DNA from 3 places in the Actinoplanes sp. NPDC049681 genome. Region 2 is predicted to be linked to each of the others. Evidence: riboswitches for the same ligand, from Rfam matches in the RefSeq annotation. Region 2 holds a riboswitch; each other region holds the start of a gene.
The links. Region 2 has a riboswitch for cyclic di-AMP ahead of ACIBO8_RS27710 (NlpC/P60 family protein). Riboswitches for the same ligand answer to the same signal wherever they lie in the genome.
Positions count from the first base shown of each region.

Region 1: linked by a shared signal. The riboswitch ahead of ACIBO8_RS32995 (coiled-coil domain-containing protein) and the one ahead of ACIBO8_RS27710 (NlpC/P60 family protein) in region 2 are both predicted to bind cyclic di-AMP.
Region 3: linked by a shared signal. The riboswitch ahead of ACIBO8_RS13855 (NlpC/P60 family protein) and the one ahead of ACIBO8_RS27710 (NlpC/P60 family protein) in region 2 are both predicted to bind cyclic di-AMP.

Region 1 covers NZ_JBITLP010000010.1:156,516-164,408, reverse strand. Annotated here, with positions in the region: gene ACIBO8_RS33005 (HAD family hydrolase) at 1-138, shown strand, start outside; gene ACIBO8_RS33000 (glycoside hydrolase family 65 protein) at 186-2,552, shown strand; gene ACIBO8_RS32995 (coiled-coil domain-containing protein) at 2,621-3,640, opposite strand; cyclic di-AMP (ydaO/yuaA leader) riboswitch at 3,645-3,781, opposite strand; cyclic di-AMP (ydaO/yuaA leader) riboswitch at 4,016-4,152, shown strand; gene ACIBO8_RS32990 (coiled-coil domain-containing protein) at 4,156-5,226, shown strand; gene ACIBO8_RS32985 (ABC transporter ATP-binding protein) at 5,243-6,013, opposite strand; gene ACIBO8_RS32980 (ABC transporter permease) at 6,006-6,905, opposite strand; gene ACIBO8_RS32975 (TetR/AcrR family transcriptional regulator) at 7,077-7,685, shown strand; gene ACIBO8_RS32970 (putative bifunctional diguanylate cyclase/phosphodiesterase) at 7,648-7,893, opposite strand, start outside.
Region 2 covers NZ_JBITLP010000008.1:24,680-32,572, reverse strand. Annotated here, with positions in the region: gene ACIBO8_RS27725 (AAA family ATPase) at 1-688, opposite strand, end outside; gene ACIBO8_RS27720 (diguanylate cyclase domain-containing protein) at 857-2,302, shown strand; gene ACIBO8_RS27715 (M1 family metallopeptidase) at 2,359-3,699, shown strand; gene ACIBO8_RS27710 (NlpC/P60 family protein) at 3,763-4,752, opposite strand; cyclic di-AMP (ydaO/yuaA leader) riboswitch at 4,767-4,901, opposite strand; gene ACIBO8_RS27705 (M56 family metallopeptidase) at 5,060-5,980, opposite strand; gene ACIBO8_RS27700 (BlaI/MecI/CopY family transcriptional regulator) at 5,977-6,345, opposite strand; gene ACIBO8_RS27695 (cytochrome ubiquinol oxidase subunit I) at 6,422-7,804, shown strand; gene cydB (cytochrome d ubiquinol oxidase subunit II) at 7,815-7,893, shown strand, end outside.
Region 3 covers NZ_JBITLP010000003.1:834,721-842,613, reverse strand. Annotated here, with positions in the region: gene ACIBO8_RS13905 (MDR family MFS transporter) at 1-206, shown strand, start outside; gene ACIBO8_RS13900 (antibiotic biosynthesis monooxygenase family protein) at 261-563, shown strand; gene ACIBO8_RS13895 (ANTAR domain-containing protein) at 572-1,498, opposite strand; gene ACIBO8_RS13890 (hypothetical protein) at 1,546-1,749, opposite strand; gene ACIBO8_RS13885 (hypothetical protein) at 2,029-2,229, shown strand; gene ACIBO8_RS13880 (hypothetical protein) at 2,238-2,423, shown strand; gene ACIBO8_RS13875 (DUF1360 domain-containing protein) at 2,479-3,045, opposite strand; gene ACIBO8_RS13870 (DUF6158 family protein) at 3,061-3,306, opposite strand; gene ACIBO8_RS13865 (hypothetical protein) at 3,387-3,815, shown strand; gene ACIBO8_RS13860 (DUF3817 domain-containing protein) at 3,829-4,158, shown strand; cyclic di-AMP (ydaO/yuaA leader) riboswitch at 4,373-4,503, shown strand; gene ACIBO8_RS13855 (NlpC/P60 family protein) at 4,546-5,475, shown strand; gene ACIBO8_RS13850 (RNA polymerase sigma factor RpoD/SigA) at 5,553-6,554, opposite strand; gene ACIBO8_RS13845 (SDR family NAD(P)-dependent oxidoreductase) at 7,150-7,836, shown strand; gene ACIBO8_RS13840 (thymidylate kinase) at 7,833-7,893, opposite strand, start outside.

The sequences.
Region 1 (7,893 bases), on a different contig from region 2:
CTTGCGGGTGTCGAGGCGGGCAGGGCCGGTGGATTCGGCATCGTGATCGGCGTGGACCGGGTCGGTCAGGCCGACGCGTTGCGCGAGCACGGCGCCGACATCGTGGTGCAGGACCTCGCCGAGCTCCTGACCCGGTAACACCCCCATCGACTTACTTACTCTTCTCAGTTGCGAGAGGCACCACCGTGATCCGTGAACGGGCCTACCCCGTCGACCCCTGGCACATCCGGGAGACCCGGCTGGACCTGGATCTCCTGGCCCAGTCAGAGTCGGTCTTCGCCCTGGCCAACGGCCACATCGGCATCCGCGGGAACCTGGACGAGGGCGAGCCGCACGGCCTGCCCGGCACCTACCTCAACTCGTTCTACGAGCTGCGGCCGCTGCCGTACGCCGAGGCCGGTTACGGCTTCCCCGAGTCGGGTCAGACGATGGTCAACGTGACCAACGCCAAACTCATGCGGCTGCTCGTCGACGACGAGCCGTTCGACGTGCGGTACGGCGACCTGCGCTCCCACGAGCGCACCCTCGACCTTCGCGCCGGCACCCTCGAGCGGATCGTCGAATGGGTGTCGCCGTCCGGGCAGGCGATCCGCGTACGCACCGTGCGGATGGTGTCCTTCACCCAGCGCTCGGTCGTGGCGTTCCTCTACGAGGTCGAGCCGCTGAACGACACCGCGCGGCTGATCCTGCAGTCCGAGCTGGTCGCCAACGAGCAGCTGCCGCCCACCAGCAAGGACCCGCGGGTCGCGGCGGTGCTGGACCACCCGCTCCAGGCCGAGGAGATGCTGGAACAGCGCACCGGCGGCCTGCTCGTGCACTGCACCAAGGCCAGCGACCTGCGCATGGCGGCGGCCATGGAGCACCTCGTCGAGGCGCCCGGCAAGCACGCCGTCACCACCGAGGGCCACCCCGACTGGCTGCGTACCACGGTGGCCTGCAAGCTGGAGCCGGGGCAGAAGCTGCGGGTCGTGAAGCTGGCCGCTTACGGCTGGTCGAGCAACCGCTCTCTGCCCGCCGTGCGCGACCAGGTCGGTGCGGCCCTCGCCAGCGCCCGGCTGGACGGCTGGGAGGGGCTGATCGAGGCCCAGCGCGAGTACCTCGACGAGTTCTGGGACCACTCCGACGTGCGCGTCGAGGGTGACCCGGAGGTGCAGCAGGCGGTCCGCTTCGGCCTCTTCCACACCCTGCAGGCCGGTGCCCGGGCCGAGAAGCGCCCGATCGGCTCCAAGGGACTCTCCGGCCCCGGCTACGACGGCCACACCTTCTGGGACGCCGAGACGTTCGTGCTGCCGGCGCTGACGTACACGCAGCCGTCCGCGGCCGCCGACGTGCTCCGCTGGCGGCACTCCACCCTGGATCTCGCCAAGGAGCGCGCGCAGACCCTCGGCCTGCAAGGGGCGGCCTTCCCGTGGCGCACGATCCGCGGGCAGGAGTGCTCGGCGTACTGGCCGGCCGGCACCGCCGGCTTCCACATCGGCGCCGACATCGCCGACGCGGTCCGCCGCTACGTCTCCGCCACCGCCGACTACGACTTCGAGCGCGAGGTCGGCCTCGAGCTGCTGGTCGAGACCGCCCGGCTGTGGCGCTCCCTGGGACACCACGACCGGCACGGCCGCTTCCACATCGACGGCGTGACCGGCCCGGACGAGTACACGGCCGTGGTGGACGACAACGTCTACACCAACCTGATGGCCCAGCAGAACCTCTTCGCGGCGGCGGACGCGGCCAAGCGCCACCCCGACCTGGCCCGCAAGCTCGGCGTCGACGACGAGGAGTCCGCCTCCTGGCGCGACGCCGCGGCCGCGGTGCACATCCCGTACGACCGTGAGCTGGGCGTCCACCAGCAGTCGGAGGGGTTCACCCGGCTGCAGGAGTGGGACTTCGAGAACACGCCGCCGGAGGCGTACCCGCTGCTGCTCAACTACCCGTACTTCGACCTCTACCGCAAGCAGGTCGTCAAGCAGGCCGACCTGGTGATGGCCATGTACGTCCGCGGCGACGCGTTCACCCCGGACGAGAAGGCCCGCAATTTCGCGTACTACGACGCCCGTACGGTCCGCGACTCGTCGCTGTCGGCCTGCATCCAGGCGGTCATCGCGGCCGAGGTGGGCTTCGTCGAGCTGGCCCACGACTACTTGGGCGAAGCGGCCCTGATGGACCTGCACGACCTGCACCAGAACGCCCGCGACGGCGTGCATGTCGCGTCGCTCGCCGGCTCCTGGATCGCCCTGGTCGCGGGGCTGGGCGGCATGCGCGACTACAACGGCCAGCTCTCCTTCGCCCCGCGCCTGCCGAGCCGGATCAGCAACCTGGAGTTCTCGCTGCTGTGGCGCGGGCTGCGGCTGCGGGTCGAGGTCACGCCCGACGAGGTGACGTACTCGCTGCGCAACGGCGGCGGGTCCGCGCGGCTGGACCTGCTGCACCACGGCAAGGAGGTGACGGTGACCCAGGTCAAGCCGGTCGTCCTGCCGATTCCGCCGGCGCCGCCCACCGGCCCGGCACCCACGCAGCCGGCCGGGCGCGCACCGGTTCGCCGGGCGAGCGGGTCCTGACAGCTCAGAAACGCGGAAGCCCCCGTCCGGCTCGACCGGACGGGGGCTTCGTCGTGCGTGGGGCGCTGCTACAGCATGGAGATGTGTACGTGGTCCGTGTGGTTGGACGGTCCGTGGTACGTCTTCCAGCCGGTGGCCGGGAACCAGATCATGCGGTTCCAGATGACGTACAGGATGCCCAGCCGGTCGGCGTTGCGGACCGCGAACGCCATCAGGTTGTTGCCGTACTCGCGGGTGTCCTGGTTGTGCCAGGGTGAGAACCCGCTCTTCTGCAACGACCAGTCACAGGCGCGGCCCTTGGGATGCTCGAAGGGGCCACCGTCGCGGTGACAACCGACGAAGCGGTTGAATCCGGCCTTCTTCACCTCTTGGTACATGTGCAGGGTGCGCGCGGTGATGCAGCCGTTCGTGGTCGGGTCGTCGACGTTGCACGGCAGGGGCCCGAACTCCCCGTCGGCGTTCCGTGGCGCGGGCGCCGCCACCTTCGACTTGGCCAGCACGAAGCCGCCGGTCACCGTCTTGCCGCCGACCAGGTCGAGGGCTTTCTCGGCCGACTCCTTCTGCTTCGCCATCAGCTGGAGGTTCTGCTGCTGCGCCTTGACTTCCTGATCGAGGTGCGCCTTCGCGGTGGCGACCTCGTTGATGGCGGCGTCGAGCTGGCGCAGCTTGCCGTCGTTGAGGGCGTTGATCTCCTCGAGCGAGACCGCCTTGTCGACGAACGTGTCGGGCGAGCGGACGTTGAGCAGGAAGCCCACGGTGGTGAGGCCGCCCGTGCGGTACTGCTGCGCCGCCACGGCGCCCACCTGAGGCAGCAGCGCGTCCCGCGTGGCCTCGGCGTTCTTGACCTTCAGGGCCAGGCCGAGCTGCTCCTTGGTCGACTTCGCGACCGCGGACTTCGCCGCCAGGTAGCGCCGGCCGGTGCTGTCCAGCAGGTCGTTGAGCATGGGGTTGTCGTCGCCGTCGTCGGCGGTCGACGCATTCCCGCCGCCGGGCGCCGCACTCGCGGGCGCGCCGGGGGCTGCGATCATGGTGACCGCGGCTAGCGATGCCAGGGCGAGGACCAGCCACCGGCGGGGTCTTGCCGTCATCCAGTTTCCTTCCGTGTTGCCGCCGACCGGGTTAGCTGACGGGTTCGGGACGGAAGCGATCCCTACCGCTTGTTCAGCGGATTCACCCCATTACCAGGTGGTTCCCCGATTCGCCTCGCGGCGATTGAGCGGTGGTCCGCCGGCACCTTGGGGGCGGTGCCTTCCTTGGCAGCGACCGGCGGAAAGCTTACCTGACTCGGGGCCGCTCATCAGCGGTCGCGACGTCGGCAAAAGTGTTACCTAGCAACGACTTTGCGTTACTGCTCGATGGAATGGGGGCCGGTAAAGAATGACGGCGTGTGGTCATGCGACCGCATAGAGTGCGACAACTGTCGATTCCGGAAAACCATGGGTATCGTTCGTCACGGTTCCATCACGGAACCGCCGCCTAATCGCCGAAAGGCGAGCCGGGGACCCAACCGGTAATGGGGTGAATCCGCAGCTCCTGCGGTAGGGATCACTTCCGTCCCGAACCCGTCAGCTAACCCGGCCGGCGGCCGACGGAAGGAACGCACGTGAGGCTCGACCCTGTTCGCCGGCGATTAGCGACCCTGCTCGCGGTCCTCGTCGCCACCTCGGGGCTGACGCTCGCCGCGCCGGCCGCGGCCCACGCCGCGCCCCGCCCGCTCGCCGCGCCGGGGGACTCCGGCGACGACGGTGAGGGGGCCTCCAAGTCCCTGATCGAGCAGCTCGAGGCGGCGTCCAAGGGCTTCGTCGAGGCCAAGGAGGCGCTCGACCGCTCGAAGAAGCGCCAGCAGGAGCTGGTCACCAAGCTCAAGGAGATCGACGTCCAGCTCGGCCCCAAGCAGGGCGCGCTCGACGAGATCGTGCGCAGGTCGTACCAGGCCGGCCGGCTGGGTCCCATGAGCGCTCTGCTCACCGCCGACTCCACCGGCAGCCTCCTGGACCGGGCGCAGACCCTGGAGACGGTCGCGCGGAAGCAGGACCGCGCGGTCCGCGACCTCAGGGACGCACGGGCCCAGCAGGAGCAGGCGAAGCTCGCGATCGACGCGTCGATCCGCGACCAGCAGAAGCAGCTCACCATCATGGCCAAGCGCAAGGCCCAGGCCGAAGGCGCGCTGAAGGCCCACAACGCCGCCGCGCCGGCCGCGGACGACGGCGGCAGCAGCGGTTCCACCGGCGGCGGTTCGAGCTCGCGCGCCGCCCCCGCGCCCCGTAACTCCGACGGCTCGCTGCCGAGCGAGTCCTGCACCGTCGACGACCCGACCACCAGCGGGTGCATCACACCGCGGACGCTGCACGCGATGAAGGAAGCCAAGGCCGACGGCTTCACCCACTTCGTCGCGTGTTTCCGGCACCAGAACAGCGGCGAACATCCCAAGGGCCGGGCCTGCGACTTCGCCGCCGATCGAAACGGCTTCGGCGGCGTGGCGACGGGCAGCAGCCGCGACTACGGCAACCGGCTCGCGAACTACTTCATCAACAACGCGAGCCGGCTGGGTGTGCTCTACGTCATCTGGTTCCGGCGGATCTGGCTACCGAGCAGCGGCTGGAAGGCGTACACCCGGGGCAACGGCGATCCGTCCAGCGATCACACGAATCACGTGCACCTGTCGATGAGATGAGGATGCGGGGCCTGCGTCACTTCTTGACGTAGGCCTCGTACTCCTTGAGCACCTCGTCGGTGGGGCCGTCGCCGCGGATCACACCCGACTCCAGCCAGATGCAGCGCTCGCAGGTGTCCCGGATCGACTGCTCGCTGTGGCTCACCAGGAACACCGTGCCGGCCTCGGCGCGCAGGTCACGGACCCGCTGCTCACTGCGCTTGCGGAACTTGGCGTCGCCGGTGGCGAGCGCCTCGTCGATCAGCAGCACGTCGTGCTTCTTCGCCGCCGCGATCGAGAAGCGCAGCCGGGCGGCCATGCCGGACGAGTACGTCCGCATCGGCAGCGAGCTGAAGTCGCCGCGCTCGTTGATGCCGGAGAAATCGATGATGTCCTTCACCTGGGACTTCACCTGGGCCGGCGTCATGCCCATGGCGAGGCAGCCGAGCACCACGTTGCGCTCCCCGGGGAGGTCGTTCATGAGCGCCGCGTTGACGCCGAGCAGCGACGGCTGGCCGGCCGCGTAGATGGCGCCCTTCTCGACGGGCAGCAGGCCGGCGATGGCGCGCAGCAGGGTCGACTTGCCCGAGCCGTTGGTGCCGATCAGGCCGATCGCCTCGCCCTTGTACGCGACGAAGCTCACCCCCTTGATGGCGTGCACCTCGCGCAGCGTGGCCGGCTTGGCGCCGGTGACGATCCGCTTGAAGCTGGCGAGCGGGCTGCCCGTACCGGCGCTGCCGGCCTGGTGGACCCGGTAGACGACGTGGGCGTCGTCCACGATCACGGTGGGTTCGCGCTGGTCAGCCACGGCCGTAGCCCTTCTCTCCGCGCCAGAAGTAGACGTAGCCACCGATGCCGACCACCAGCGTCCAGGCGATGGCCTCGGACCAAAGCACGAGCGGCGAGGCGGCGAGCTTCACGTCCTCCATCAGTGCGTGGCGCATCAGTTCGATGAAGACCAGCAGCGGGTTCGCCTCGACCAGCCGCAGCACCACGGGATGCATGCCGGCCTGCTCGAACTTGGTCACCGGGTAGAGCACCGCGGAGCCATACATCCAGAAGCGCATGATGAACGGCACCAGCTGCTTGAAGTCGGCGACCTTGGAACCCAGGCGCGCGGCCGCCATCGCAAGACCCGCATTGAAGATCGACTGGAGCAGGAAGATCGGCACGATGAGCAGCCACTCGAGGGTGACCGGTTCGTGGAAGGCCAGCACGATGGCGATCAGCACCGCGATGGAGGCCACCATGTTGCGGACCTCGACCATCGTGATGGCCAGCGGCAGGGCGGCACGCGGGAAGTGGAGCGCCCGAATGAGACCCAGGTTGCCGCTGATGGCCTGGATGCCGGCCTGCACCACCGACTGGGTGAAGCTGAAGATGAAGACGCCCGTGCACAGGTAGGCCACGAAGTTGGGAGTGTTGTGCGAGGTCCCCAGGATCTTGCCGAAGATCACGTAGTAGACGGCCGCGTTGATCAGCGGCGTCAGCACCTGCCAGACCATGCCGAGCCGGGTCTTGCCGAGCGACGAGGTGACCTTGGCGTTCGCGTACGACGCGATGAAGTGCCGGTACGACCACAGCTGGCGCGTGTACGCGGGCAGGCTCGGCAGCTTGCCGGCCGCACCGAGGCCATGCCGGCGGGCCAGCTCTCTCAGAGGGATGCCGGTGTCGGAATCGGCGACCGCCGTCTGGGACATGGGGTGGCGCTCCGATCTGGTCGGTCCGTCAGGGGTCGGGGACCTGAATGACTTGCGCGGGAACACACTAAACAGTCTGACGCGATGAAACGCCATCGTATCGACGTTGGCCCGAACTTATCCGACCCGACGTCGAAACGCAACCGTTGCGTCCTCGCGTATAGTGTCCTCGTGGCGACAGCGAAACGCGCACCGGCCGGAGCGGCGGTGCTCCGCGGTGACATCACCGCGGCCATCCGGAACGCGGTGATGCACGAGCTGGCCGAGGTCGGCTACGGCCGGCTCTCCATCGAGGCGGTGGCACGCCGGGCCGGGGTCGGCAAGACCGCCGTCTACCGCCGGTGGAGCAACAAGCTGGAGATGGTACTGGAGATCGTCTCCGGCGTGGCGGAGCGTAGCGTGCCCATGCCCGACACCGGAAGCTTCGCCACGGATCTGCAGCTGTTGATGTTCATCGTCAGCAAGGCCCTGCAGCACCGCATCGCCTCGCAGATCATCCCCGATCTGATGGCCGAGGCCGCGCGGACCCCCAAGATCGCCGAGACGCTCCAGCGCGCGCTGCGCACCCACCAGCTCGCGGTCGGCGAGAAGATCGTCGGCCAGGCCGTCGAGCGGGGCGAGCTGCCCGCGGGCACCGATCCTGAGCTGGCCGTCGACCTCATGCTCGGGCCGCTCTACTGGCGGCTCGCGGTCGCGCGGACCCCGATCGACGACGACTACCTGGAGAAGCTCGTGGCCACCGTCACGACGGCGTTGCGAGGCACTCCGCCGGCATCATGATGGCCGCCGCGAGCTGCTCCGGCGCCATCGGCCGGGCGAAGTGGAAGCCCTGCGCCCGGACGTAACCGAGATCACCCAGCTTCTCCGCCTGCGCCAGCGTCTCGACACCCTCGGCGACGGCCTCCACGCCCATCGCGCGGGCGATCTGCAGGACCGCCCCGGCGATGGCATCCGGACCCGGGACCGGCGCGAAGGAGCGGTCGAGCTT
Region 2 (7,893 bases):
GGCTGCGCTTGTGCCCGAGCGCGTCGATCTCGTCGAGGAACAGCACACAGGGGGCGTGGGCGCGGGCCGCCGCGAACAGGTCGTGCAGGTTGCGCTCGGAGCTGCCGACCCACATCGCCAGCACGTCGACCACCGACAGGGACAGGAAGGCGGCTCCCGCCTCTCCCGCCACGGCGCGGGCGAGGAAGGTCTTGCCGCAGCCCGGTGGGCCGTACAGCAGGAGGCCGCCACGCAGGCTCTTGCCGTACAGGCCGCGCAGCCCGGGGTTGCGCAGTGGGCCGAGGAAGGAGAGCTCGAGCCGCTCCTTGACGTCTTGCATGCCGCCGACGTCGGCCAGGGTGACGCCGGCCCGCTCGACGTCGAACGCCCGGTCCGCGCCGCCCGTGACGAACCGGGGCGGGACGATGCCGCGGAATTCACCTTCGAGAGCCTCCCAGTCCACCCCTGCGGGTGACGGCGAGGGTGCCGGCGGCGCACCGGGCGCCGGGCCCGGGCCGAGAGCCGCCGCCATGATCTGCCGGGCCGCCGCGTCACCCGGGTTGCGAGCCAGGATGTGGGCGGCGTGCCCGACCGCCTCGGCCGGCCGGCCGGCCGCCACCAGCAGCTCGGCCAGGTGCTGGCGCAGCGGCAGGTCGTCGGGCCGGGCGCCGACCGCGGCGGTGAGGCTCTCGATCAGGGCGTCGCTCATGACAGGCGATTATGCCCGCGCCGCCGCGCGCTCCCCGGCGCCCAAGGCCCGGCCGAATCGGACATCACGGTCTTTCCCGCCGGATGATTTGGATTCCGGCGGGGCCTGTCGATGGTCAGGCCGGCGCGCGCCCGGCGCGCAAGGTCCGGCTCGACAGGCGAGGTCGACGTGAGGGACAGTTCGCTGGCTAAGGCGGCACGGTTCGCCCGCAACGGTGTGGAACCGCTGCTCGTGCTGGCCGCCGTCGCCGTGCTGCGCCGCTTCGGGCTGGGCGGGGACGGACCGCTGTGGGCCGTGGCCCTGCCGCTGATCATCACCACGGCCTGGATGCAGCCGCAGGTGCAGCTGCGGATCGCCGGCGGCGACACCGGCCGCCGGCTGTGGCTGCGGATCCCCGTGCACATCCTCGCCAGCACGGCGACGATGTACCTGATCGGGTGGGGCGCCCTGCTGGCCGTCGCCCACCTGCACATCCTCACCGTGCACGTACGCCAGTCCGGGTCGCGGGCGTGGAAACCGGCCGCGGCGGCGAGCGTCGCGGGCCTCGCCACCGGCCAGCTCCTCGTCGCCTGCGGCGTGCTGCCCAGCTATGTCGGCGGCTCCACGTCGCACGGCCTGGCGCTGCTGATGGCGCTCGGCACCGCCACGACGGCGCGCACCCTCGGGCAGTTCGTGGCCGGCCGCGAGCAGGCCGAGGCGGCGAGCCGGATGAGCGAGGAGCGGGTCCGGGCGCTGGTGCGCGACGGCTCCGAGGTCATCACGATGAGCGACGCCGAGGGCGACGTGACGTGGGTCAGCCCGGCCGCCCGCACGATGATGGGCTACCAGCCGGAGGAGCTGCGCGGCAAGGTGATGCGCGGCCTGTTCCACCCCGAGGACGAGACGGCCTCCCGCGAGCTGTTCACCCGGCTGCTGGCCTCGGACAGCACGGTCGAGCACTCGGCGGAGGTGCGGGTCCGGCACGCGAACGGGTCCTGGCACTGGCACGAGATCATCGCGCGCAACATGCTGGCCCACCCCGCGGTGCACGCGATCGTCAGCCACCAGCGCGACATCACCGAGCGCCGGGAGGCCCAGGAGCGGATCGCGTACGCGGCATCGCACGACGGCCTGACCGGGCTGGCGAACGGCCCGACGCTGCACCGGGACCTGGAGCGGGCGCTCGCCCAGGGCACCCGGTACCAGTACCCGGTGGCGATGATCTACTGCGACCTCGACGGCTTCAAGGCCGTCAACGACCTGTACGGCCACGAGGTCGGCGACCGCCTGCTGCAGACGGTCAGCCACGTCCTGAAGCGCATCACCCGCGACACCGACACGGCCGCGCGCATGGGCGGCGACGAGTTCGGGGTGCTGCTGACGCGGGTACGCAACGCCGACGAGGCCCTGCACGTGGCGCGGCGGATCGTCGAGGGCGTGGCGGGCAACGCGGCGGTCGCCGGGGTCCGCATGAACGTCGGCTGCAGCGTGGGGATCGCGCTGGCGTACCCGGGCGGCTCCGATGCGGCGACGATCCTGAGCCACGCGACCACGGCCATGCAACGGTCGAAGCGCCGGGGCCGCAACGGCACGACGCTGTACGTCGAGGAGGAGATCAGCGCGCCCTGGATGTGACCCGACAAGGGTTTCCTCCATTGACCGGCGGGCCCGGCGAGATCCAAGCTCGTCGAATGGTTACCAAACTCCTCACGGGACTGCTGCTGCTGGCCCCGGCGCTCGCCGTGCCGGGCGGTCCGGCGGCGGCCGCGGCCACGGACCCCACCCGTACGCCGGCGACCCCGGCGTACACCGTCTCGCTCTCCAGCGACACGGCCGGCGGGACCTGGACCGGGCATCAGAGCATCTCGTTCACGAACGCCTCCGCCGAGCCCCTGACCGAGATCTACCTGCGCCTGTGGGACAACGCGCACGGCACCTGCGCGGCCATGCCGATCACCGTCAGCAACGTGACGGGCGGGACGGCGGGATCCCTCTCAGTGGCCTGCACCGCGTTGCCGATCACGCTGCCGGCGCCGCTGGCCCAGGGCCGGTCGGCGAGCGTCGGTTTCGACCTGAAGATCGTGATCCCGTCCGGCGTGGACCGCTTCGGGCACGACGGGAGCTACTACTTCATCGGCAACGCGCTGCCCGTGCTGGCCGTGCGCGACGGGGCCGGGTGGCACCTCGACCCGTACACGAACAACGGGGAGTCCTTCTACCAGCTGGCGAGCGACTACGACGTCACGCTCGACCACCCCACCTCGATGGCCGTGCCGGCGACGGGCACCTCCACCGACAGCGCCGGGACCGCCGGGCGGACCGTCACCCACGCGGTCGGCAAGCAGGTGCGCGAGTTCGCCTGGGCGGCGGGCCCGTTCAAGAAGATCTCCGGTACGACCGCGGCCGGCGTCAAGGTGAACGTCTACTCGGTCGCGTCGATCTCCAACCGCAGCGCCTCCTCGATGCTGTCGGTCGCCACCGGTGCCCTGGACGCCCACGCCTCCCGATTCGGCGCGTACCCGTACGGGGAGGCCGACGTGGTCCTCGACAACGGATTCTGGTTCGGCGGGATGGAGTACCCGGGCTTCGTGCTGGACCTGGTCAGCTCGACCGCGCTGGCCCACGAGCTGGCGCACCAGTGGTTCTACGGCATCGTGGGCGACGACGAGTACAGCACGCCGTGGCTGGACGAGGGCTTCACCGACTACGCCACCGATCTGTACTTCAACAAGACCGGCTCCGGGTGCGGCATCACCTGGCAGTCGTCCGCCGAGAAGCTGACGAACTCGATGGCGTACTGGGACGCGCACTCGAGCCGCTACAGCACGGTCGTCTACGGGTACGGCAAGTGCACCCTGCACGACCTGCGCCGGCTGATCGGGAGCACGGCGATGACGCAGCTGCTGCGCTCGTACGCGGCCTCGCACTGGTACGGCGTCTCGACTGTGGCCGACTTCAAGGCGGCCGCTCAGGCCGCCGCCGGCTCGACGGATCTCACGTCCTTCTGGGCGGCGCACCGCGTCGAGGGCTGACCGGCACGCGAAGAGCCGCCACGCGGGACGTGGCGGCTCTTCGGCGTGGTGCGGGTGCCCGGGTCAGCCCGGGCGGCGCATGCCCGTGATGGCACCGCTGCGGTCGATCGGCGCCATGCGCACATGGTCACCCGTGTGGGGTGCATGCACCATGATGCCGCCGCCCACGTAGATGCCCACGTGATGCACCGGACTGCCGTAGAAGATCAGGTCGCCCGGTTGCAGTTCGCTGCGGCTGACGGCCCGGCCCTCGTGGATCTGATCACCCGTGAAGTGCTCCAGGTGCACCCCCACGGAGGCCCATGCCACCTTGGTCAGGCCCGAGCAGTCGTAACCGCGCGGCCCCTCCGCCCCGAAGACGTACGGCATGCCGATCAGGTCGCACGCCTTCTGTGCCGCGCGCCCGCCCTTGTCGTTGGTGTAGTTCACCGGGCAGGGACCGGTGCGCAGCGGGCCGTCGTTCGCACCCGCCGAGCCGTACGCCTGGATCCGCAGTTTCTGCAGGGCGTCGACCTTCTTCTGGATCTCCGCCTTCCGCGCGCCGAGGTCCTTGTCACGGGCCGCCACGGCGTCGGTCAGGGTCACCAGTGCCGCCTTGTCCCGCGCGTACTTGTCGCGGAGCTGCGCCGCGCCGGCCACCTGCTGACGCTGGTGGCGGGCGATCTGGTCGAGGAACGTGAGTTTCTCGGTCAGACCGGTCGGCGAGCCGCTGACCACCATGGCCTCCATCGCGCCGGGCGAGCCCTGCATGTACGCGTCGGCGGCCATGCCGCCCACCTGGGACATGGCCAGATCCACCTCCAGCTGGAGGGGCTCCAGCCGGTCGTTGATCTTCTTGAGCTGTGCACGGTTCTTGATCAGCTGGTTGTGCACGTCGTTGTACTGCTCGATGATCGACTCGAGTTTGTCCCACTGCTCGTCGATCTGCTTCTCGATGGTCGAGGGTGACGGGGTCGCGTGGGCCGCGGTGGGCACCAGCAGGACCCCGACCGCGGCGACGACACCGAGCAGACTGCGCAGAATCGTGGCGCGGCGCGCCCCAATCCGTTTCACGAAGGTGCAGTGTCCTTTCTTCCCTCAGCCGCCGACCGGGTTAGCTGTCGGGTTCGGACGGGAAGAACGCCCGGCCGCGATGGTGCCGCGGCTTCACCCCAGGTCCCTGGGTCCCCGGTTCGTGGTGCACGATCAGGCTCGGTCGAACAGCGCACGATTGAGCGGTGACTCATCGGTTCGCCCGGTTTGGACGAGGGGGGACCGACGAGCCGGGCACCACCGTACTCCCGATCACCGCAGAACTAAACCCGGTGATACCCGGGCACTCACCGCATATCGCACGTGACCCGCTGTGATTAAGAAAGACTTAAAGCGGCCAGGCGGTCAGCGCGCGCCCCAGCCAGGGCACCACCAGGATCACTGTGGGTAACACGATCAAACTCACCGCAATCAGGACGGCCACCACGGTCCACATCGGAGATCCGGCATCCGTCCCGGCGAGCCGCTCGAGGCGGCGGCGCCGCTCCTCGCCGGCGTCGCCACCGGCCTCCGCCGGGACGTCCGGGCTCACCGCGTCGCTCAGGACGGACAGGGCGGTGCGCAGCGGCTCGGCCCCGCAGCGACGCCGGGCCGCGTCGTCGGCGACCATCTCGAGCAGCAGGTGCACGGCGTCCAGCGGCGCCCGGCTGCGCAGCGGCCGCGGCACCGCCCGGTAGAACGCGGTGAAGGACTCGAGCACCAGGTCGTGCCGGTGGCGCAGGTGTGCCTGTTCGTGAGCGATGACGGCGGCCACCTGCGCCCGGTTCAGCACGCGCAGGGCTCCCCCGCTGACCACGACCCGGGGATTGCGGCCCGGCAGGCAGTACGCGAACGGCAGCGGGCCGTCGAGCACCCGCAGGCCGTGCGGCACCTCGGCCGGCAGCTCGCCGTGGCGTTCGGCGTCGTCGAGCAGATCCACGAGCATCCGGTGCCGGGCGCGGCGGGTCCGCGAGCGGTAGGTCACCCCGGCGAGCGACACGAGCAGCCGGACGATGATCACGGTCGCCACCACCAGGGCCGCGACCAGGGCGGCCGCCCCCGCCGGCCGGCCGGAGCCCAGTGCGCCGACCAGCTCCTGGGGGCCGGCGAGCACGACGCCCAGGGCGCAGAGGATGCCGGTCAGGGTGATGCTCTGCCAGAGGGCCACCGCGGCCGCCGGCGCACGGCCGGGCCACCGGGCAGCGGCGAGCGTCCCCGGCACGACCAGCGACAGGGTGAGGCCCAGCGCGCCGAGCAGCAGGGCGGTCACGACCCGGCGGCCGAATCCCTCCGGGCCGCCTCGATGGCGGCGGTCAGCATCGACGGGTCGATGCGCCCGACGAAGTGGGCCAGCGCGGCGTCGCGTACGCCGTCCGGGGCGGTGCTGAGCGCGTCGAGCATCAGCGCCGCCGTCATCTCCTCGCGAGACTGCGCCGGCGCGTAGCGGTAGGCCCGGTCCGCCTTGTGCTGGGTGACCACGCCCTTGCGGGCCAGCCGGTCCAGCACGGTCATCACCGTCGTGTACGCCAGGTCGCGCTCCCGGCTGAGCCGCTCGTGCACCTGCCGGACGGTCAGCGGCTCCGCGGCATCCCACAACTGCTGCATGACCTCCCGCTCGAGGTCCCCCAACGCCATGTGACCCACTCTACTGCACGGCGTCGTACTACACGTCGTAGTATCTACTACGAGATGTCGTAGAGGGGATGCCGACGTGGACGTGCTCGACCTGACCCGGCTCCAGTTCGCGGTCGTGACGATCTACCACTACTTCTTCGTGCCGCTGTCCATCAGCCTCGCCGCCACCGCGGCCGGGCTGCACATCGCCTGGCTGCGTACGGGCAGGGAGACCTACCGCGACCTGACCAAGTTCGTCGGGAAGCTGCTGATCGTCACGTTCGCCGTCGGTGTGGTCACCGGCCTCGTGCAGGAATTCCAGTTCGGCATGGGCTGGAGCAACTTCGCCCGGTTCTACGGCGACGTCTTCGGGCCCACCCTGGCCATCGAGGGGATGCTCGCCTTCTTCCTCGAAGCCACGTTCCTCGCGCTCTGGTACTTCGGCTGGGAGCGGCTGCCGCGCCGGCTGCACGCCGCCACCATCGTCGTGGTGGCCGTCGGCACCGTGCTGTCCGCGTTCATCATCCTGGCCGCGAACTCGTTCATGCAGAACCCGGTCGGGTACTCGCTGGACCCGGTCACCGGCCGCGCCCGCCTCGACGACTTCGGCGCCCTGCTGCTCAACAAGGTGAACCTCGCCGCGTTCCCGCACACCCTCTCCGGAGCGCTGATGGCGGGCGGATCGCTCCTGCTCGCGGTGGGCGCCTGGCGGCTGCGCGCGGCGGGGGAAGCGGCTTTCCGGACGCTGGCCCGCCTCGGCGCCTGGCTGACCGTCGTGGGTGGCGCCCTGACCGCCGTCACGGGCGATCACCTGGGCAAGGTCATCACCGAGGTGCAGCCGATGAAGATGGCCGCCGCCGAGGCCCTCTACGCCACCACCGCGGGCGCACCCTTCTCGGTCTTCGCCGTCGGCGACCCGGGCGGCGGGAAGCCGTTCCTGAGCATCGAGATCCCCCGGCTGCTGTCCATCCTCGCCAAGGGCACCCCGGGCGCGACCGTGCAGGGCATCGACGACCTGCAGGCGCAGTACGCGGCCCAGTTCGGCCCGGGGAGCTACGTGCCGATGATCCCGGTCGCGTTCTGGAGCTTCCGGCTGATGATCGGCATCGGCATGCTCGCGGCCGCCGTCGCGGCGTACTACCTGTGGAGCACGCGCCGGGACCGCCGGACGCACCCGCTGCTGCTGCGGCTCCTGCCGCTGATCCCGCTCCTACCGGCCGCCGCGAACAGCCTCGGCTGGATCTTCACCGAGACCGCCCGCCAGCCCTGGCTCGCCTTCGGTATCTCGCGCGTGGCCGACGGCATCTCCCCCGGCCTCACCCGCGGCGAGGTCGTGGGCTCGCTGGTGGGCTTCGCCGTCGTCTACGGCGTGCTCGCCGTCGTCTGGCTGCGCCTGATCCGCCACCTCGCCCGCCAACCGCTCGCGCCCGAGCACGCACCGGCCGAGCAGACCGACCGCGTCCCGGCGCCCGTCTACTGAGGAGGACCCCTTGGTCACCGTCTGGTTCTCGCTCGTCGTCCTCTGCTGGGTGCTGTTCTTCGTCCTCGAGGGCTTCGACTTCGGCGTCG
Region 3 (7,893 bases), on a different contig from region 2:
CGGCACCGCTCGCGCACGCGTTCAAGGTCGGCTTCGCCGACGGCATCCACGTCGTCTACCTGATGGCGCTCGCCGTCATGGTCATCGGCCTGGTCGTGGTCTTCTTCCTGCCGGAGATCCCGCTGTCCCAGCGCTCGGCGCAACAGCAGCGCGCCGAGGACGCCGCGGCCTCCTCCGCCGCGGGAGGTCCGCCGGGAGCCCACTGAGCATCAACGACCGCACAGGGTACGGGCGCAGCACGCGCTCGTACCCTGTTCCGTATGGCAGTTGTGAAGATCAACGCGATCGACGTCCCCGAGGGCGCGGGCCCCGAACTGGAGAAGCGCTTCGCCGCCCGGCAGGGCGCGGTGGAGAATGCCGAAGGCTTCCTCGGCTTCGAGCTGCTCCGGCCGGTCAAGGGCGAGACCCGCTACTTCGTCTACACCCGCTGGGAGTCGGAGGAAGCCTTCCAGGCCTGGTCGTCCGGCATGGGCCGAGCCGCGCACGCGGGTGAGCGCGCGCGGCCGGTCGCGTCGGGGGCCGACCTGCTCGAGTTCGAGGTCGTCCAGCACGTCTCGAAGTAAGGAATCCGTCAGCCGTCGGCGTTGCGGGCTGCCGCCGCGATCAGGCGCTCGGCCACCTCTTCGCGGGGGAGGCCGAGCCGCTGGGCGGTGTCCCGCAACACGTCGTACGCCTCCCGTACGCCGCACCCGCGCTGGGCGATGATCACACCCGCGGCCCGGTCGACGGCGGTGCCCTCGCGCAGGGCTTCCCGGCGGTGCACCTCGCCCACCAGGACCTCGGCCTGGTTGACCACCGCCAGCACGGTCAGCAGCGCCTCCGGGTCGACGCCGCCGGGCCGGCCGGTGAAGAAGCTGACCGAGCCGACCGCCGTACGCGGGATGTCGAGCGGCACGGACGCGACGCCGTGCACGTCCTCGGCGCGCGCCCGGGCGGCGAGTTCCGGCCAGCGTTCGTCCGCCGCCAGGTCGCGGACGGCGACGACGGTACGGGTGCGGGCGGCCTCGAGTCCGGGGCCTTCGCCGGTCGCGTACTGGACGTCGTCGACGCTTCGGCCCTGGGATCCGGACGCGGCCAGCGTGGGCGGGCTGCCCTCGCCGATCAGGGCCACCGAGCAGCGCAGCATCCCCGGCAGTGCGGCGGTCACGAAGGCGGCCAGCCGGTCGAGGGCCTGCGGGACGTCGTCGGCGCCGAGCAGGCGTACGGACAGCTCGTGCAGGAGGCCGGCGAGCTCGATGGGATGCGCGGGCTCCCCGCGACCGGACCGGGACGCCTTCCCCGGGGCCGGCCGACGGGTCTTGGCACTCCCCCGCCTCCCGTTGCGCCGGGGCCGCCGTCCGCGCCTGGCTTTCCCGCCCGGCACACCTTCCGCCTCCCGCCCGGAATCCGGGTCCGCGGCGGCGCGGGGCGCCACTGCGATCGTGGTCTCCGGGGTGCTCGCGGTCGTGCGGCGACGCGGCGTCAGACGCCGCCCGATGCTCCGTTGCGGGGCAGACATTTGCCCGATATTGCCATGCGGATCCGTGAACACGAAAGTGGTGTCCACTAACGGGTGCCGTCGGCGGGCGTAACCGTCTGGTCCGACGTGCGATGTTCCAGGAATGTGCTCGGCGCGGCGTCCGGGAGCTCTTCGCGCTCGTCGGACTCGGCGAGAATGGCCTCGGCCTGCCCCTGCGGGTCGGCGCTTCCCGCGGTGCGTTCCTCCGGCAGCAGGTCCGCTGCCCGCTGCCCGATCCGATCATCACTCATGTCGGTCGTGTACCCGCGATGGTGAGGGCCGAAAACAAACGTCGCTCCCGGCCGGGGCCGGGAGCGACGTCACGTAGGTGCCGGTGTGCAGGTCGCCTCGCGGCGAAAGGCTCAACGCGGCTCCAGCCGAACGGTAGTCCGCGAAGGCAAAGGGTGAGGCCCGGGGACACTGGGCACACCGACATCTGCTCTCAACGGTCGGCACCCCGGACCCATTCCAGGAGTACTTGTGACCTGGACCACATGATTGCCGGCCGTCTCGCCGGGTAGTCCGAAGCCGTGAGCGATGACCTGCGCCTACTGGACGAATACCTCGACGAGGCCTTTTCCGGGCAGGAACGCCTGAGCAGCGCCGACCTGCAGCGCGGTGCGATCGCCGCCGACCTGCCCGCGACCGCACTGACCCGCATCGACGCGCTGCCCGAGGGCGAGTACGCCCAGGACGAGGCCGCCGAGGCCCTGCGAACTCTGGACGCCTGAGGAGCGACATGACCCAGCAGAACGAACGCCTGCCGGCCTTCGGAGACTCCGACGGCACCCCCGACGGGGACAGCGACTTCGCGAGCGAGCACAACGACACCGCCGTCGAGCCCGCGATCATCGAGGACGAGGACTCCGGCGAGGAGGAGAGCCCGCGCGGCTGGTCGGGCATGGACGGCGACGGGCCTCCCTGATCTGTCCACAGCGCAAAGGCCCCGGCGGGAAGCCGGGGCCTTTTCCGTCTACGCCCTAAGCCATCGCGCGGCCGTTCACCGCAGGGCGCGGCTCCTCGGGTCCGCCCTCCGCCGCCTCCTTGGCGAGCGAGTACGCCATCTGCAGGAAGTCGGACGCGGCCGTCGCGGTGAACACGGTGGCGGCCAGCCGGGTGAGCCTCGGCGCGAACACCAGACCGCTGGTCAGGCCCGTGGCCACCCAGACGGCGAGGCAGAAGGGGCAACTGATCAGTTCGCCGATCGAGTGCCGGATGGTGCTGCCCTGGTCGCGGACCTCTTCGTTGACCTCGGCGCTGCCGCCGGGCTCGGCGTACCGGGTGAACGGCGCCCGCAGCGGGCTCGTCACCGAGTCCTTGGCGATCAGCCGGCTCAGCTTGTGCGTGGCGATCGAGATGAGCACCACGTCCGACACGGCCGGGCGTTCCGGGACCGTACGCCCGGTCACCTTCGCGGCGACGGTGAGGCTGCCGGCGAGCACGCCGAAGGCGCCCATGGTCGCCGCGTACCCGTCGAGCGGGCGGTGCTCGTGGGGGGCGTACTGGCGCCGCAACCGGTCGAACCGGCGGCGTACCGAGGAGGTCATGCGCAAGAGGTCCTCTCAGAAGTCCTGGGTCAGCCGGTGGGGGTCGACCTCACGGCCGGGGTGCCGGGCGAGGTATTCCGTCTCCAGCTCGGCGGTACGGCGCAGGTGGTTGGCGAGCGCCGCGTCGGGACCGTGCCGCAGGGTCTGCAGCCGCGTACGGTGCAGGCTGCCCAGCTCACGGAGCAGGTCCTCGTCCGCGAGCCCGGCGGGGTCGATGCCCTGCTCGGTGCCGACGCGGTCGTCGACCTCGGGGTCGCTCATGATCTCTCCCTTCTCGTGCTTGCACGCAACGGTTGCCCGTGGCGCCTGCCGTCAAACCCCGGGTGGGTACGCTCGACCGCATGAGAGCGCTGTGGACCCCGGCGTGGATCGCCCGCCACGTGGTCGCGCTCGTGCTGGTCGCCGGCTTTCTCGCGCTGGGCTGGTGGCAGTTCAGCCGGGCCACCGGTGGAAACACGCTGAGCTGGGGCTACACCTTCGAGTGGCCGGTCTTCGCCCTCTTCGTGGTGTTTCTGTGGGTGCGCGAGGTGCAGCAGGAGCTCCGGGCCGGCCGCCCAGCGCCCGAGGAGCCCACCGAGCCCCCGGCGGCAGCGCCCGGCGACGACGCGCCTGTGACGGTGCGCCGGCCGGTGCGAGTGCCCGTGGCTCCGCAGGCGGTTCCGGCGGACGACCCGGAGCTGGACGCCTACAACGACTATCTCGCCTGGCTCAACGCCCATCCCGGCGCCCGGCCCGGCGACTACCCCGGACGCAAGAGCAGCACCAAGTAGAAGGACGTGGATCGTGCAGGGAGCCCTCACCCGCTACCGGATCATCGCCTGGATCGTCGGCGTGGTCCTCGTCGTGCTCGTGCTGGTGGGCATGCCGCTGAAGTACGCCGGCGACAACGACACGGTGGTCGCCACCGTAGGGCCGGTCCACGGCTTTCTCTACATGATCTACCTCGTCGCGACCTTCGACCTGAGCCGCCGGGCCGGCTGGCCGCTCGGCCGGATGCTGCTGGTGATGCTCGCCGGCACGGTCCCGTTCTTCTCGTTCTGGGCCGAGCGCGTCGTTTCCCGCAAGTGGGCCGTCCAGGGGATGGACATCCCGCCCGCGATGGCACAGAAATAGAAGGGGTCACGCTGCGAAGGCGTTGAATTGCGGTCCGTTATCGGGATCATTCCCATATTTGTGATAATTGGCGCAAGTCACTCTTCCGGCTCTTGTATTAATCGAGATCGCCGATAAGTTGATGCGGTTGGTCCGGTCCGCAGCCATACCCTCAAGTGGCGCCGGCCAGCGCCGCCGAATCCCTCGACGGCGGAGACGGTGTCCCCATCCCCCGGGGCCGCCGCCACCGTCTCGGCGAGCCGGGGAACCACCGAAGCAGCATCCGGGGTGAATCCGCGCCAGCGGTAGGGCCTTCTTCCCGCCCGAATCCGTCAGCTAACCCGGTAGGCGGCCCAGCGGAAGAAAGGCCACGTTCCGTTGCCACACGCCCGCACGAGGCTACGCACCATGGTGGTCGCCGCCCTGGCGATCGTGATCACCGGCACCGTCGCGCCGGCCGCGCACGCGGCGCCCTCGACCGGTGACATCAACAAGAAGATCGAGAAGGCGTCCAACGAGCTCGAGGACGTCGTCGAGTCGTACAACAAGATGAAGATCAGCCTGCAGAAGACGAAGGACGACGAGAAGAAGCTCGCCGCCTCGCTCGGACCCGCCAAGGAGGCCCTCGAGGCCGCCGGCGCGCAGATGAACGTCATCGCGGCCTCGGCGTACAAGACCGGCAAGGTCGGCACGATGAACGTCGTGCTCGAGGGCAGCAGCAATCTGATGGACCGCATGTCCATCCTCGAACAGCTGTCCCGCAGCCGGCAGCGCGACATCGACACGTACACGGCCACGACGCAGAACTACAACGAGCGCCAGGCCGCGCTGAAGACGACCCAGGCGAAGCAGACCGCCGAGGTCAAGGAGCTCGCCGCCCGCAAGAAGAAGATCGAGGGCCAGCTCAAAGACCTGTACGCCATGCGGACCGCGGCGTACGGCCGGGCCACCGAGAAGGGCTCGAGCTACACCGGCAGCATCCCGTCGGTCTCCGGCGACGCCGGGGTCGTGGTCCGGTTCGCCTTCAACCAGGTCGGCAAGATGTACCAGTTCGGCGCCGACGGGCTCGAGACGTACGACTGCTCGGGCCTGACCTCACGGGCCTGGAGCCAGGCGGGCAAGTCGCTGCCGCACAACGCCGCGGCCCAGTACAGCGCCACCCGGCGGATCAGCCGGTCCCAGCTCGAACCCGGCGACCTGGTCTTCTACCGCAACCTCGGGCACGTCGCGCTCTACGTCGGCGACGGGAAGATCATCGACGCCTCACGAGCCGGTGAGCCGGTGAAACATCGCACGATCGACATCATGACCCCGTACGGCTACGGCCGCGTGACCTGATCACGCAGCCCCCGGCACGACAGAAGGCCGGTGTCCCGTGAGGGGCACCGGCCTTCGGCGTTTGCCGGGGGAAGGAGTTACGCGGCCTGGAGGCCCTCGGCGCGGGCGAGCTCGCGCAGCCGGCCCAGGGCCTGGATCTCGAGCTGGCGGATGCGCTCGCGCGAGAGCGAGAACCGCGAGGCCACCTCGGTCAGCGAGTGCTCGCGACCGTCCTCGAGGCCGTAGCGGGCGCGCATGATGCCCGCCGACCGGTCGTCGAGGTGGTTGAGCAGGCCCTCGATGCGCTGGCGCTCCAGGGCGGTCAGCACGATCTCCTCGGGCGACGGCGCGTCGCTGTCGGCGACCAGGTCACCGAGGTTGGTGTCGCCGTCGTCGCCGACCGGCGTGTCCAGGGACACGGTGTCCTGGGCCCAGCGGGTGAGCTCGCTGACGCGCTCCACCGTCACGCCCAGCGCCTTCGCGATCTGCTCCGGCTCGGGGTCGGCGCCGAGCTCGCGGACGAGCTGGCGGGTGACGTTGCGCATCCGGTTGACGTCCTCGACGAGGTGCACGGGCAGGCGCACGGTGCGCTCCTGCTGCGCGATCGCCCGGCTGATCGCCTGGCGGATCCACCACGTCGCGTACGTCGAGAACTTGTAGCCCCGCTCGTAGTCGAACTTCTCCACGGCGCGAACCAGGCCGGTGTTGCCTTCCTGGATCAGATCGAGCATCGGCATGCCCGACCGCACGTACCGGCGTGCGATCGAGACGACCAGGCGGAGGTTCGCGCGGATGAACAGGTCCTTGGCCCGCTCGCCCTCGACGACCAGCCGCTCCAGCTCCTCCCGGCTCACGCCGCGACGGACGTCACCGCTCTCGAGCAGGTGCTCGGCATAGAGGCCGGCCTCGATTGCCTTGGAGAGGTCGACCTCCCTGGCGGCGTCCAGAAGCGGCGTGCGGGAGATCTCGTGCAGGTAGACGCCGACGAGGTCGCGCTCCTCGGCGACTTCGTCCGTCCGCATCACGGTTGTCTTCTCCACGTTGCCCACGGTCCCCTCATTGCCTTCACTAACCCTGTTACGGGCAATTCCTGCTTCCATCAGCCCTCCCCGTAACGTCCGCAGTTCGTGCATTGCGGTGCTGACACCTACACAACAAGTGGCGCCCTGCACTGATTCCGGCTGGTGGGTCGAAAGTGTCACGAATGCCTGAGCGTCACCTGAGAGCCGCGTGCATACTTACTGAAGAAGGCTCTCTGCAGAGGCATTCGGAGCCGAACCCGGCGTCGGATGCGTCCTGTGTTGGCCACAGGCGATCTGATGGCTGCAGCGATCACCTGCAGGCCTCACGCATACCCCTCGCCCGATACATGACACCATCAGCCCCTCATCCGTCACAGCGACGGGCGTCACGGATTGCCTTGCGACGCTCGTCACTACCCAGTACGGCCCGGTAGCCAATTGGGTTCACGTCCAGCATCGACAGGTTGCCGCCGGGCTTGATGCAAACGCCACGGCGAAGATCCCGGCGCCTCGTCGACGCGGGACCATCTGCCACCATGCGGCACATCGCGCCGCAGATCACTAGCCCGTCCGGGTGACCCCCGCCCGGGCGACCACCGGCTTCTGAAACCCTTACCGCGACACCGCCCGGCCACACGGACAGTGACGCAAAACACAGGGCTACGGTGGCCGCATGGCGGAACGCAGCGCGGTGGTGACGGGTGGGGCCGGCGGTCTCGGTGGGGCCGTGGTCAAGCAACTCCGGGACGCGGGATGGCGGGTGGTGGCTCCCGTACGCGACGAGGCGACGGCGAAGCTGCCGGATGGCGTGACGCGCGTCGCAGCCGACCTGACCGAGGCGGAGGACGTCGCGTCCGTAGTGGCGCTCGCCACCTCTGAGCCCAGTGCGCCCCTGCGCGCCGTGATCAATCTGGTGGGCGGCTTCGCGATGGGCGGGCTGGTGCACGAGACGCCGGTGGACGACTTCGAGGCGATGCTGCGGCTGAACCTGCGGCCGACGTACCTGGTGACGGCGGCGGCGCTGCCTCATCTCGTCGCGGCCGGCGGCGGCTCCGTGGTGTGCGTCTCGTCCCGGGCGGCGGTGGCACCGTTCGCCGGGGCCGCGGGCTATGCCACGGCGAAGGCGGCGGTGCTCGCGTTCGCCAACGCGGTCGCGGTCGAGTACCGGCAGCAGGGCGTACGGGCCAACACCGTGCTGCCGAGCGTGATCGATACCCCGGTCAACCGCCGGCAGCAGCCGGGCGCGGACCACGGGCGGTGGGTCACACCCGAGGAGATCGCCGGGGTCATCGCTTTCCTGGCCGACGACGCGTCCTCCCCGACCAGCGGCGCGAGCATCCCCGTCTACGGACGGGCCTAGAAGACCTCGGCCAGTTGGAGTGTCACCGCCGTCGCGGCGGCCGCCAGCGTCGCGGCC